DNA from 4 places in the Pseudomonas sp. PDM14 genome. Region 3 is predicted to be linked to each of the others. Evidence: predicted binding sites of a transcription regulator. Region 3 holds the regulator's gene; each other region holds the start of a gene.
What was found. Region 3 encodes sigma-54, which starts transcription at its own class of promoters, with help from an activator protein. Its sites were predicted from a motif close to ANTGGCATNNANNTTGCTNT; they were not measured.
Positions count from the first base shown of each region.

Region 1: IB229_RS01615 (circularly permuted type 2 ATP-grasp protein) is a predicted target of sigma-54. The motif match lies at 1,364-1,383, and genes of this name have one in related genera.
Region 2: IB229_RS15275 (flagellar hook-length control protein FliK) is a predicted target of sigma-54. The motif match lies at 1,411-1,430, and genes of this name have one in related genera.
Region 4: IB229_RS16110 (CmpA/NrtA family ABC transporter substrate-binding protein) is a predicted target of sigma-54. The motif match lies at 1,546-1,565, and genes of this name have one in related genera.

Region 1 is NZ_JACVAQ010000001.1:370,651-373,824, forward strand. It holds gene IB229_RS01615 (circularly permuted type 2 ATP-grasp protein) at 1-1,330, opposite strand, end outside; gene IB229_RS01620 (type 1 glutamine amidotransferase) at 1,561-2,304, opposite strand; gene IB229_RS01625 (NAD-glutamate dehydrogenase) at 2,432-3,174, opposite strand, start outside.
Region 2 is NZ_JACVAQ010000002.1:566,212-569,385, reverse strand. It holds gene IB229_RS15285 (fused response regulator/phosphatase) at 1-976, shown strand, start outside; gene IB229_RS15280 (Hpt domain-containing protein) at 1,006-1,356, shown strand; gene IB229_RS15275 (flagellar hook-length control protein FliK) at 1,466-2,749, shown strand; gene fliL (flagellar basal body-associated protein FliL) at 3,094-3,174, shown strand, end outside.
Region 3 is NZ_JACVAQ010000003.1:307,282-310,455, forward strand. It holds gene rapZ (RNase adapter RapZ) at 1-323, opposite strand, end outside; gene ptsN (PTS IIA-like nitrogen regulatory protein PtsN) at 334-798, opposite strand; gene hpf (ribosome hibernation-promoting factor, HPF/YfiA family) at 812-1,120, opposite strand; gene IB229_RS21060 (RNA polymerase factor sigma-54) at 1,278-2,774, opposite strand; gene lptB (LPS export ABC transporter ATP-binding protein) at 2,922-3,174, opposite strand, start outside.
Region 4 is NZ_JACVAQ010000002.1:744,782-747,955, reverse strand. It holds gene IB229_RS16115 (ANTAR domain-containing response regulator) at 1-188, opposite strand, end outside; gene IB229_RS16110 (CmpA/NrtA family ABC transporter substrate-binding protein) at 210-1,424, opposite strand; gene IB229_RS16105 (YgdI/YgdR family lipoprotein) at 1,624-1,833, opposite strand; gene IB229_RS16100 (YgdI/YgdR family lipoprotein) at 1,952-2,161, opposite strand; gene acnB (bifunctional aconitate hydratase 2/2-methylisocitrate dehydratase) at 2,281-3,174, opposite strand, start outside.

The sequences.
Region 1 (3,174 bases), on a different contig from region 3:
CGCGCGTCAGGCCGCCCGGCACCAGGCGGGTTTCTCGACCGGACAGGACGAACGGGCGCAGGTCGATGTGGCGTGGCGCGATGCCGCTTTCGACGAAGGTCGGGCAGGTCGACAGGCACAGCGTCGGCTGGGCGATGTACGCCTCGGGCTTGGCCTTGAGGCGCGCGCGGAAGGCCTCGATCTCGGCCTTGGTCGCTGCCGGGCCGACCAGCATGCCGTAGCCGCCGGAGCCCTGGGTTTCCTTGACCACCAGCTCGGGCAGGTTGGCCAGCACGTGGGACAGGTCCTCGGGCTTGCGGCACTGCCAGGTCGGCACGTTCTTCAGGATCGGCTCTTCGTCGAGATAAAAACGGATCATGTCGGTGACATAGGGGTAGATCGACTTGTCGTCCGCCACCCCGGTGCCCACCGCGTTGGCCAGCACCACGTTGCCGGAGCGGTACGCGGCCAGCAGGCCGGGCACGCCGAGCATGGAGTCCGGGTTGAACGCTAGCGGGTCGAGGAAGGCGTCGTCCAGGCGGCGGTAGATCACGTCCACCGGCTGCGGGCCGGCAGTGGTGCGCATGTACACGCGGTCGTCGCGCACGAACAGGTCCGCGCCCTCCACCAGCTCCACGCCCATCTCGCGGGCGAGGAAGGCGTGCTCGAAGTAGGCACTGTTGAAGCGGCCCGGCGTCAGCACCACGACGCTGGGGTTGTCCAGCGGGCTGGAGCTTTTCAGTGTGTCGAGCAGCAGGTTCGGGTAGTGGTCGATGGGCGCGATGCGCTGCAGGGCGAACAGCTCGGGGAACAACCGCATCATCATCTTGCGGTCTTCGAGCATGTAGCTCACGCCGCTGGGCGTGCGCAGGTTGTCTTCGAGCACGTAGTAGGTGCCGTCGCCATCGCGTACCAGGTCGACCCCGGCGATGTGCGCGTAGATGTCGCGGTGCAGGTCCAGGCCCTGCATCGCCAGCTGATAGCCCTCGTTGGCCAGCACCTGCTCGGCCGGAATGATCCCGGCGCGGATGATGCGCTGATCGTGATAGAGGTCGGCGAGAAACATGTTCAGCGCCTTGACCCGCTGGATGCAGCCGGCCTCGACGATGCGCCATTCGCTGGCAGGAATGCTCCGCGGAATGGTATCGAAGGGAATCAGCCGCTCGGTGCCCTGCTCATCCCCGTAGAGGGTGAAGGTGATCCCGGCGCGGTGGAACAACAGGTCGGCTTCACGGCGGCGTTGAGCGAGCAGCTCCTCCGGCGTATCGGCCAACCAACGGGCGAATTCCCGGTAGTGCGGGCGGACTATGCCGCTCGCGTCGTACATCTCGTCAAAAAAGGTGCGGGCCATGCCGTACTCCTTGTCACCCCGGACAGCAGAGCTATCGCAAGGCCCGTGCCATAGAAATTACTTCATGCATTTCAATGGCTTGGTTATTCAATCCTTAACATACGCACCAGATCGGGGCGCAGAACGCAGCCCCAAAACAGGTCACGCCCCAATGGGTGGCGCCGCCTGTAACCTGTTCAGACTAGAGGAACCCGGCAAGGGTTCGAGGAATATCTGCTGCCGCCCGGGGCTTAGCCGACGTGTGCCACCGGCTCGCGGTGCTCGGGCTCGCCGAAGGCCAGTTGCAGCCAACGCTCGTAGAACCCCTCCGCCACCCGGTTGAGCGCGGCGACGCGGCTCGACAGGTCGGTGAGCATGGCGCGCGGGCTCTGCTGGCTGGCCTGGGTCTCGTCGAGCAGGTGCGACCAGTCGCGCAACCAGCCCTGCACCAGTTCCTCGCTCATTTCCGGGTGGCCCTGCAGGGCGAGGACCTTGTCACCCCAGGCGAACCCCTGGTTCGGGCACCAAGGGCTGGACAGCAGCCACTCGGCATCGCGTGGCAGGTCGAAGGTGTCGCTGTGCCACTGGAACACCGGGAACTCGTTCGGCACATGGCTCAACCACGGGCTCGGGTTGCCACGGTCGCGGCGGATCAAGGGCTGCCAGCCGGTCTCGGTATAGGGCATGCGGTGCACGGCAGCGCCCAGGGCGCGGGCGATCATCTGCCCGCCCAGGCAATGGCCGATGAGGGGGATGTCGCGGCGGATGAAGTGCTGCAACGCGGCGATCTCCGCGCCGATCCAGGGCAGGTCGTCGTTGACGCTCATCGGCCCGCCCATGACCGCCACGGCCAGCGGCCGGTCGAGGTCGTAACCCTCCAGTTCGCCGAGGTCGCTGCGCAATACGGTGAATGGCAGGTTTTGGGCATCCAGCACCCGGCCCAGGTGGCCGGGGGGACAGTAGTCGATGTGCGTCAGAATCAGAATATCGGTCATGCCTGCTCTCCGCTGTTCGCTTGCCAAGGCAAAGCCCGTGCCGGAACACGGGCTCGCCTGGAAACGGCGAACGATCACAGCGCAGTGCCCGTCATCGACCGTGGCCGGCGGCGGGCTCGCGACCTGATCAGAGCTCGGGAACGCCCTGCGGGTTGCTCTGCGCCAGGTCCATCAGTTCACGGTTGGCCACCGCGTACATCGCATAATCAGTGCCGGTAGCGGCACGCAATTCGGCGAGCATGGCCAGCCAGCGCTGCACCAGGGTGCGGTGCTGCTCCAGCCAGAAGGCCACCCGCTCCTCGATATCCGCCGGGCCATCGACCATCTGCAGCACCGACACGGTGATGGCGCGCTGCTGCCCGTCGAGGTCGTCACGGAAGGCTTCGCGGGCCAGCGCCTGCCAGTTGTTCTCCACCGGCAGGCTGGTGATCTGCTGTAGGTACCAGGTCAGCTCCAGCGCGCCGCCTACGGCGAAGTAGGCGGTGGCCACTTCCGAGGCGGCCTTGCCGGTGACGTCGGCGGCTTCGATGATCGGCAGCAGCGTGTACAGGTGGCTGGTGCCGGCGACCACGCGGGCCAGTTCTTCCGGTGCGCCGGCTTCGACGAAGCTCTGGTAGCGCGCCAGCCACTGCTCGCGCGCCGGACCTTCGAGCAGTTCGTCCAGGCGCCCGGCCAGTTCGGCCACGCGCGGGCCGAAGTGGCCGACATCGCGGGCCGCGTCCAGCTCGCTGCGACGGCTGCGCAGGAACCAGCGCGTGGCACGCCGACCAAGGCGCATCAGCTCGTCCATCAGCTGCAGCTGCAGGTCGGCCGGCACTGTGTAGTCCAGCGCCTCGATCTGCTTCCACCAGTGCGGCAAACGGAACACAT
Region 2 (3,174 bases), on a different contig from region 3:
TAAGCGCATCCTGCCGGTTGGCGTGTTCTGCTGTGCGACGCTGCTCAGCCTGAGTTTCCAGCGGCGAGTGGTCGAAGTGTGGAACGGCGGCCTGCCCGATGGCTATCTGCTGCGGGCGGCCAATGGCGAGCGGGTGCGCCTGATGTCGCGGCACCTGCCCTTGGGCGTGCTGGAGTCGAGCCGTTTCAATGACGCCTACGAGGTTTATCCGCTGGAGGAGGGCGATCGGCTGTTCCTCCTTTCCGACGGCATTCTCGAGGCTTGCAACGCCCAGGGTGAGCTGTTCGGTGAGGAGCGCCTGCAGGCGGTCTTCGACAACCAGCACGCCCCGCAACGGCTGTTCGACGATATCCAGCAGGCACTGGTCGCATTCCGCGGCGAGGCCCAGGACGACGTCAGCATGATCGAGTTGTGCCTGGTCGAGGAGGGCGCGCTCAACCGACCACCGCTGGTGTTCTCCGACAGCGGGCAGAGCAGCCCGCTGGACTGGTCCGCCAGTTTCGAATTCCGTGCCGAGACGCTCAAACGCTTCAATCCGTTGCCATTCCTCCTGCAGTTGCTGCTGGAGGTGCAAGGCCTGCGCGCCCAGGCAGGCCCGCTCTATACGGTGCTGGCCGAGCTTTATTCCAATGCGCTGGAGCATGGCGTACTGGGCCTGGATTCCTCGCTCAAGTGCAGTGCCGAAGGCTTCGCCCGCTACTACCAGGAGCGCACACAACGCCTGCAGGCGCTGCAGGACGGTTACGTGCGTTTCAACCTCGAACTGCTCCAGCGCCCTGATCTCGGCTGTCTGAAGATTCACATCGAGGACAGCGGTGGCGGCTTCGATGTTGCCGCGGCAATGGACCTTGAGCATGCGCCGCAAAGCCTGCGTGGCCGTGGCCTGCGCCTGATTCGTCAATTGACCTGGAGCTGCGAGTGGGCAGCGGATGGTCGCGGGGTAAACGTGGAGTTCTGCTGGCCGGCTCATGCATAATCCGCGCATCTTGATCATGGAGTGAGCAGGTGCCCGATTCCCATCTCGATGCCGCGGTGCTGGCGTCTCTGCAGGACGTCATGGAAGACGAGTATCCGGTGCTGCTGGATACCTTCCTGACCGACTCCGATGAGCGCCTGCGCCACTTGGTCGCCGCCCGCCAGAGTGCCGATGCCCAGGCACTGCGCCTGGCCGCGCATAGTTTCAAGGGCAGCTGCAGCAACATGGGCGCGGTGCTGCTGGCCAACCTGTGCAAGCAGCTCGAGGAGGCCGCCCGTCGCGAACAACTCGATGACGTACCTGCGCTGATCGAGCAGATCGAGCGTGAGTTCGCCATCGTGCGCATCCTCTTCCGCGCCGAGCGCCAGCGCTACCGCTAGGTTCTGCCGCGTGCCATCGCCTGCCTGATCACGGTTTTTCTGCACGGCGACAAACCTGGCCCAGGCCTTGCTATATCCCGGTACGACCCACCCTGAACGGAGAGTACCCATGTCCGTCGCACCCGATATCCTGCTTCAGCCGGCGCCTGACGTCAGGCCGAAAGCTTCGGCGACGAAAGCGCCGGCCAACGCGCCGGAACCCGCCAAGAACGAGGCTTCCAGCTTCGCCGAGGTCTACGCCAAGGAGCGTCAGGCGAAGGCCGCCGACCGCAAGGAAGCTGCGGCCAAGGCCCGCGACGAGCGCAGTGACGAGGCCAAGCCAAGCGACACGGCGAAGGCCGAGACGCCGGCGGAGCAGCCAATCGTTGCCGATAGCGGCAATGCGTTGCCGGAGGAGGAACTGGCCGATGGCGAGCAGGAGGTGATCGACCCGCTGCTGTTGCTGGCCATGAACGGGCAGTTGCCCGTCGAGGGTGTCAGCGCAGAAACCGAGCCCGCGGTCGAGAGCACCAGTGACCTGCTGTCGCCGAGTGGCACGCTTGGCACCACAGGGGCGCCGCCAGGCATGACCGATGCCAGCCATGATCCCGAGCTCGACATGCTCAACAGCCTGCCCGGTGTGCGCCTGGCACTGGAGATCGGTGCGCAGAATCAGGCCGCTGCGGCTGCGCAGCAGAGCCCGGGGGCGGTTGCTGCGGAGAAAGCGGTCAGCCCCACCGAGGGCTTTGCCAACGCGCTGGCAGCCTTTGCCGGTGAGGCGGCGCCGGAAGAAAGTGCCGAGGATGAAATCCCCGTGGCGGATCTGCTGGCCGAAGGCCTGGAGAGCGTGCCCGAGTTACGAGAGAACCAGAGCGATGCGCGTGCCGATGCGTTCGCCAGCAAGCTCAGTGCGCTGAGTCAGGCGATCAATCAGCAGAGCAGCGTCGCCCAGCGCCTGCCGGTAGTGCCGGGGCATCCGGTGCCGATGCAGGGCGCTTGGACCGAGGCAGTGGTGGACCGGGTGATGTGGCTGTCCAGCCAGAACCTCAAGTCCGCCGAGATCCAGCTCGACCCGGCAGAATTGGGGCGTATGGAAGTGCGCATCGAGATGAACAAGGACCAGGCCGCCCAAGTGACCTTCATCAGCGCCAACGCCAACGTGCGTGATCAGCTGGAAGGGCAGATGCAGCGCCTGCGCGACATGTTCAGCCAGCAGGGCATGGGCCAGCTCGACGTCAACGTTTCCGACCAGTCGCTGGCGCGAGGTTGGCAGGGCAATGGTGACGAGGGTCGACGTCAGGGAGGTTCGGGGCGCGGTGGCGACGGTGGCGATGAGGAAGTCCTCACCGGCATGAGCGAGATCCGTAATCCGAACAGTGCCGCGCCGCGCGGTCTGGTGGACTATTACGCCTGACGGTCGTTCACGCGGATCGGCCGAAAGCGGGGCGGGTGTATGTTGCGGGCTGCTCATGAGCCGCTCGCAGCTTCGCATCCTGAGCCGATTTCATCCGCCAGAGGTCTCGTTCACGCGCGCATAACAGGATCGAACGCCTGCACAGCGCTGCAACTTCATTGCGCCCGGTACGCACAAATGTACCGGGCGCAGTCGTTTTCGGGTGACAGCCGGGCAGCGCCTTGGTATATCGACCGCCTGTGTCGTCGGTTGCCGGAGCAGCTACTTTGTTTATAAGGTGGCATAACACTTGCTCCTAACCCTTTGACCGTAGACAAAACCCAGATCAGCGACGGATTTTTGGCATGGCAAAAAAACCAGCACCGCAACCTCCTGCCGAGGGTGCGGGCGATAAACCGGCAGGCAAGAGCAAACTCAAGCTCATT
Region 3 (3,174 bases):
TGGCGCCGGCGGGTCTCGGAGAAGCGCTTGAGCAGGGTCTCCTCATCGGCATCCAGATAGAGCACGTCGCAGACGATATGCCGGGCGCGGACTTCCTCGAGCAGTTCTGGGAAGCGCCGCAGCTGGCTGGGCAGGTTGCGCGCGTCGATCGACACGGCCACTTGCGGGTGCATCAGTTCGGTTTGCAGCAGGGCGCTTTGCGCCAGCTCGGGCAACAGGCCGGCGGGCAGGTTGTCGATGCAGTAGAAACCGTTGTCCTCCAGTACATCGAGGGCGGTGCTCTTGCCCGAGCCGGAGCGACCGCTGACGATGATCAGGCGCATGACCGCGCTCCTACTGGCCGTTCTGCACGTCGACGACGACCCGGTAGAGATCCTCGCTGCTCTGCGCCTGACGCAGGCGTTCGCGCACATCGGCGCGGTCGAGCATGCTGGCGATCTGCCGGAGCAGTTCGAGGTGCTCGTCGGTGGCCGCTTCCGGCACCAGGAGAACGAACAGCAGGTCGACCGGTGCACCGTCGATGGCGTCGAAATCGACCGACGCTTCCAGACGCAGCACGGCGCTTATCGGCGCAGTACAGCCGGGCAGGCGGCAGTGGGGAATGGCGATGCCGTTGCCGAAGCCGGTGGAGCCGAGCTTTTCACGGGCAATCAGGCTTTCGAAGATGTCTTGCCCATCGAGGTCAGGCAATTCACGCGCAACCAGGTTGGCAATCTGTTCTAGAACGCGTTTTTTACTGCCGCCCGGCACGTTCACGAGGGAACGGCCGGCGGTCAGGATGTTTTCGAGTCGGATCATGTGTGGGTAGGTATCAGCGGGCTGCGGCGCCTTGCAGGCGACCCAGCTGCTTTTCCTTGTGCTTGATCAGTTGGCGGTCGAGTTTGTCGGCGAGCAGATCGATCGCCGCATACATGTCTTCGTGTTCTGCGTTGGCGACCACTTCGCCTCCGGCGATGTGCAGGGTCGCTTCGATTTTCTGTTTGAGCTTCTCGACCTCCAGGGTCACCTGCACATTGGTGATCTTGTCGAAATGGCGCTCCAGCCGGCTGAGTTTCTCGCCGACATAGTCGCGCAGGGCGTCGGTCACATCCAGTTGATGTCCACTGATGTTGACTTGCATACCGCTTCTCCTTGTTGCCGTGTGTAAGAGACAGGCTAGCGGGCCTGCCACCGTAACACTCTGGCTGAGAGGGCTCTTGCACAACAGGTCTGGGGCGCGCTGCGGAAGCGTGTCGTCAGCCTGGCCGGTTGTGCAAAAGCCCTCCCTCAGTGCCACATCACATCAGTCGTTTGCGTTCGCTCGAAGGCGCTATCCCGAGGGATTCGCGGTATTTGGCGACTGTGCGACGAGCAACCTGAATGCCCTGTGCTTCCAGTAAACCAGCGATCTTGCTGTCACTCAACGGCTTTTTCGCGTTTTCCGCGGCGACCAGTTTCTTGATGATGGCGCGGATCGCGGTGGAGGAGCATTCACCGCCTTCGGAGGTGCTGACGTGGCTGGAGAAGAAGTACTTCAACTCGTAAATGCCGCGCGGGGTGTGCATGAATTTCTGCGTGGTGACGCGCGAGATGGTCGACTCATGCATGCCTACCGCCTCGGCGATGTCGTGCAGGACCAGGGGCTTCATCGCCTCGTCGCCATACTCGAGGAAGCCGCGCTGATGCTCGACGATCTGCGTGGCGACTTTCATCAGGGTTTCGTTGCGGCTCTGCAGGCTCTTGATGAACCAGCGGGCCTCCTGCAGCTGGTTGCGCATGAAGGTGTTGTCGGCGCTGGAGTCGGCGCGACGCACGAAGCCGGCGTACTGCGGGTTGACGCGCAGGCGCGGCACGGACTCCTGGTTCAACTCGACCAGCCAGCGCTCGTTGTGCTTGCGCACGATCACGTCCGGCACCACGTATTCCGGCTCGCTGGACTCGATCTGCGAACCGGGGCGCGGGTTGAGGCTCTGGATCAGTTCGATGACCTGTCGCAGCTCGTCTTCCTTGAGCTTCATGCGGCGCATCAGCTGGCTGTAGTCGCGGCTGCCGAGCAGGTCGAGGTGATCACCGGCGAGGCGGTTGGCCTCGGCCAGCCAGGGCGTATTTGCCGGCAACTGACGCAGTTGCAGCAGCAGGCATTCGCGCAGGTCGCGGGCACCAATACCCGCGGGTTCGAACTGCTGGATGCGATGCAGCACCGCCTCCACTTCGTCCAGCTCGACGTCCATTTCAGGATCGAAGGCGTCGACGATTTCCTCGAGCGATTCTTCCAGGTAGCCCTGGTTGTTGATGCAGTCGATCAGGGTCACGGCGATCAGGCGGTCGGTATCCGACATCGGCGCCAGATTGAGTTGCCACAACAGGTGAGTCTGCAGGCTCTCGCCGGCGGAAGTGCGGGTGGTGAAGTCCCACTCGTCGTCATCGTTACTCGGCAGGCTGCTGGCGCTGGTCTGGTAGACGTCTTCCCAGGCGGTATCGACCGGCAGCTCGTTAGGGATGCGCTCGTTCCACTCGCCGTCTTCGATCGAATCGGCGCTGGTGCTGTTGGTTTCCTGGTAGATCGCTTCCTGAACCGGTTGGTTGACCTGTTCTTCGCTGCCGTCGGCCATGGGGTCGGAGTTGTCGAAGTCCTCTCCTTCCTCCTGGCGCTCGAGCATGGGATTGGACTCCAGGGCCTCCTGGATTTCCTGTTGCAGGTCCAGGGTCGACAGCTGGAGTAGGCGAATGGCTTGCTGCAGCTGCGGTGTCATCGTCAGCTGCTGGCCCATCTTGAGGACTAGCGAGGGTTTCATGGCAGGAAGCTTTGCACCTTATTTGCTGGCGCAAGCGCGCCATTCACTACAGGGCGCCGAGGCGCCGCCAATAAGCAAATTATATGCCCAAAACTTTCGGCTTTGCCTAGGCTTGACAACATCCATGTAGTGAAGCGCGTGCCTGTGTCAGAGGCGGAATTCGTGTCCGAGGTAGACTTCTTTCACCAGCTGGTTGGCCAGAATGCTCTCGGCGTCGCCTTCGGCGATCAGCTGGCCATCGTTGACAATGTAGGCGGTCTCGCAGATGTCGAGCGTTTCGCGCACGTTGTGATCGGTGATCAGTACGCCGATGCCTTTGGCCTTGAGGTGATGAATGATCTGCTTGATGTCGCCGACGGAAATCGGGTCGACACCGGCAAAGGGTTCGTCGAGCAGGATG
Region 4 (3,174 bases), on a different contig from region 3:
TCCATCACGTCGCGGCCCGGCGACTCGGTATCGATCAGCACCACGTCCGGGCGTACGGCTTCGACGCGCTCGGGCAGGTCGATGGTCAGGCCAGACTCGTCGATGACCTCGAAACCGGCTTCGATGAGCGCACTCTTCAGGCGCCCGACCTTCTTCGCGGTGTCGTTGATCAGCAGAATTCGTAGCATCTTGGTCGTCGTCTCGCAGCGTTACAGGGCGATGGAAGCGGCGCTGCCGCTGCGTGCGTGGATGGCGAAGCTGTGCGCGTAGGCGGCCGGATCTCTGCCGTCCCAGACGGTGCCGTCGAGCAACGTGCTGCTGCGCAGGGCGTTCTCGGGTACGGCGATGCCGAGTGCTTCGGCAGCCTGGCGGTAGAGGTCGAGCTGGTGGATCTGCCGGGCGACCGTGAGGTAGTCCGGGTCGTCCTTGAGCAGGCCCCAGCGGCGGAACTGGGTCATGAACCACATTCCGTCCGACAGCCAGGGCATGTTCACCTCGCCGTTGGCGAAGAAGCGCAGCGGGTTGGCGTCCAGCCAGGCGTGACCGATGCCGTCCTGGTAATGGCCAAGGAAGCGCGGCTCGATGGCCGACAACGGCGCGTCGATGTACTCGCTGCCGCTGATCAGTTGCGCGGTGCTGCGCTTGTTCTCTTCGTTCTCGTCGATGAAGCGGCTGGCCTCGAGCACGGCCATGGTCAGGGCGCGCGCGGTGTTGGGGTACTGCTCGACGAATTCGCGGGTCACGCCGAGTACCTTCTCCGGGTGGTCGGCCCAGATCATCTGGCTGGTGGCGACGGTGAAACCGAGGTTCTCATCGACCGCTAGGGCGCCCCACGGGCCGCCCGCGCAGAAACCGTCGATGCGCGCCGCCTTGAGGTGGGCGACCATCTGCGACGGCGGCACGATCACCGTGTTTACGTCTTCCAGCGGATGGATGCCGTGACTGGCCAGCCAGTAGTTCAGCCACATGGCGTGGGTGCCGGTGGGGAAGGTGTGGGCGAAGGTGAGTTTTGCACCGCTTTGGCGCGCGCGCTGGGCCAGTGCTTCGGCGCTGGTCACGCCGCTCTGTTTCAGTGGCTCGGACAGGTTGATAGCCTGGCCGTTCTGGCACAGACCCATGAGGATCGCCATGTCGGTCGCCGGCCCGCTGAGGCCGAGGTGGATACCATAGATCTGTCCGTACAGGGTCTGTGCTGCATCCAGCTCGCCGGACAGCAGCTTGTCACGCAGGGTCGCCCAGGATGCCTGGCGCTGCAGGTTGAGCGTCAGGCCGTGGGGCTGGGCGAAGCCCTGGGTGGCGGCGACGATCAGCGAGGCCGAGTCGGTCAGGGCCATGAAGCCCAGGTCCAGCACGCTCTTCTCCGGTGCGTCCGAGCCGGCCACCCAGGCCAGCGTGTCAGTGCGCGTTGTCGTGTTGTCGGTCATCGATCAGTCCCACCTTGAACGAAAAAAGCGCCGCCCCAGCCACCTTGCGGGCAGGTAGCCAGAAACGACGCCATTGTCTATGAACTCGCTCCGCCGTTGGAGGGTTCTGTTGCAGACAAGCCAAGCAAGCCATATGCCAGGCGTTCATGCAGGCAAACAAAACCCCGCCGTGGCGGGGTTGGGGGTTGGTTGCGTAGGTTCAGCGCTCGAGCATCTGCTTCACCGAACTCTGCGGGATCTGTTGCAGGCGGCCTTCGCTGTCTTCGAACTCGAGCATGCCGGTGTCTTCGTCCAGCTCCGGTTTCTCGTCGCTGGTGAGCATCTGGCCGTCGGTGGTGGTGATGATGTATTCGCTGGAACAGCCGGCGAGGGCTGCGGCGCAAAACAGGGCGAGTATCCAGACCTTCATATGCTGTGCTCCTGATAGCGGTGCGTCGGTCATCGACCTCTACAAAGCTAGCTGGCGCGACAGGTCTGGCAAGCGTGGGGAAGGGTGGCCACCCAGTGGTCCGGGTGGCCGATCACACTTAACGTTCGATGATCTGTTTCACCGAGCTCTGCGGGATCTGCTGGTCGTTGCCTTCCGGGTCCTCATACATCAGCAGGCCGGTTTCCTCGTCCAGTTCAGGCTTGTCTTCGGCGCTGAGCATCTGCCCGTCGTTGGTGGCGATGATGTAGTCGCTGGCGCAACCGGCCAGGCCCAGTACGCAGAACGCGGCGAATATCCAGTGTTTCATGGTGCACTCCTTGGGAAAAATAGCCCGACCGGGCCCTACTTGATCCGACCGTCGTACCTGCGATTTTTCTCCATAAAAAAAGCCCCGCACTGGGCGGGGCTTCTTTTTACTGCGGACGCTTAGACTTGCACGGCCGGGATCTTCGCGTTGGCCGCGGCTTCGCGGAACTCGGCGATCTGGTCGAAGCTCAGATAGCGGTAGACGTCGGCAGCCATGCTGTCGATGTCTTTCGCGTAAGCCATGTACTCGTCCACGGTCGGCAGCTTGCCGAGGATGGAGGCAACTGCCGCCAGCTCAGCCGAGGCGAGGAACACGTTGGTGGCGTCGCCCAGGCGGTTGGGGAAGTTACGGGTCGAGGTGGAGACCACGGTCGAACCGGTCTGGACGCGTGCCTGGTTACCCATGCACAGCGAGCAGCCTGGCATTTCCATGCGCGCACCGGCCTTGCCGTAGATGCCGTAATAGCCTTCTTCGGTCAGCTGGTGGGCGTCCATCTTGGTCGGCGGAGCCAGCCACAGGCGAGTCGGGATACCGCCCTTGACCTTGTCCAGCAGCTTGCCGGCAGCGCGGAAGTGACCGATGTTGGTCATGCACGAGCCGATGAACACTTCGTCGATCTTCTGACCTTCGACAGTGGAAAGCAGACGGGCGTCGTCCGGGTCGTTCGGTGCGCAGAGTACCGGCTCTTTGACTTCGGCCAGGTCGATCTCGATGATCTCGGCGTACTCGGCGTCCTTGTCGGCTTCCAGCAGTTGCGGGTTGGCCAGCCAGGCTTCCATCGCCTGAGCACGACGCTCCAGGGTGCGCGGGTCGCCGTAGCCTTCGCCGATCATCCAGCGCAGCAGGGTGATGTTGGACTTCAGGTACTCGGCGATCGCCGATTCCGGCAGCTTGATGGTGCAACCGGCAGCCGAACGCTCGGCGGAGGCGTCGGACAGCTCGAAGGCTTGTTCGACGGTCAGCTCGTTGAGGCCTTCGATTTCCAGGATGCGGCCGGAGAAGGCGTTGATCTT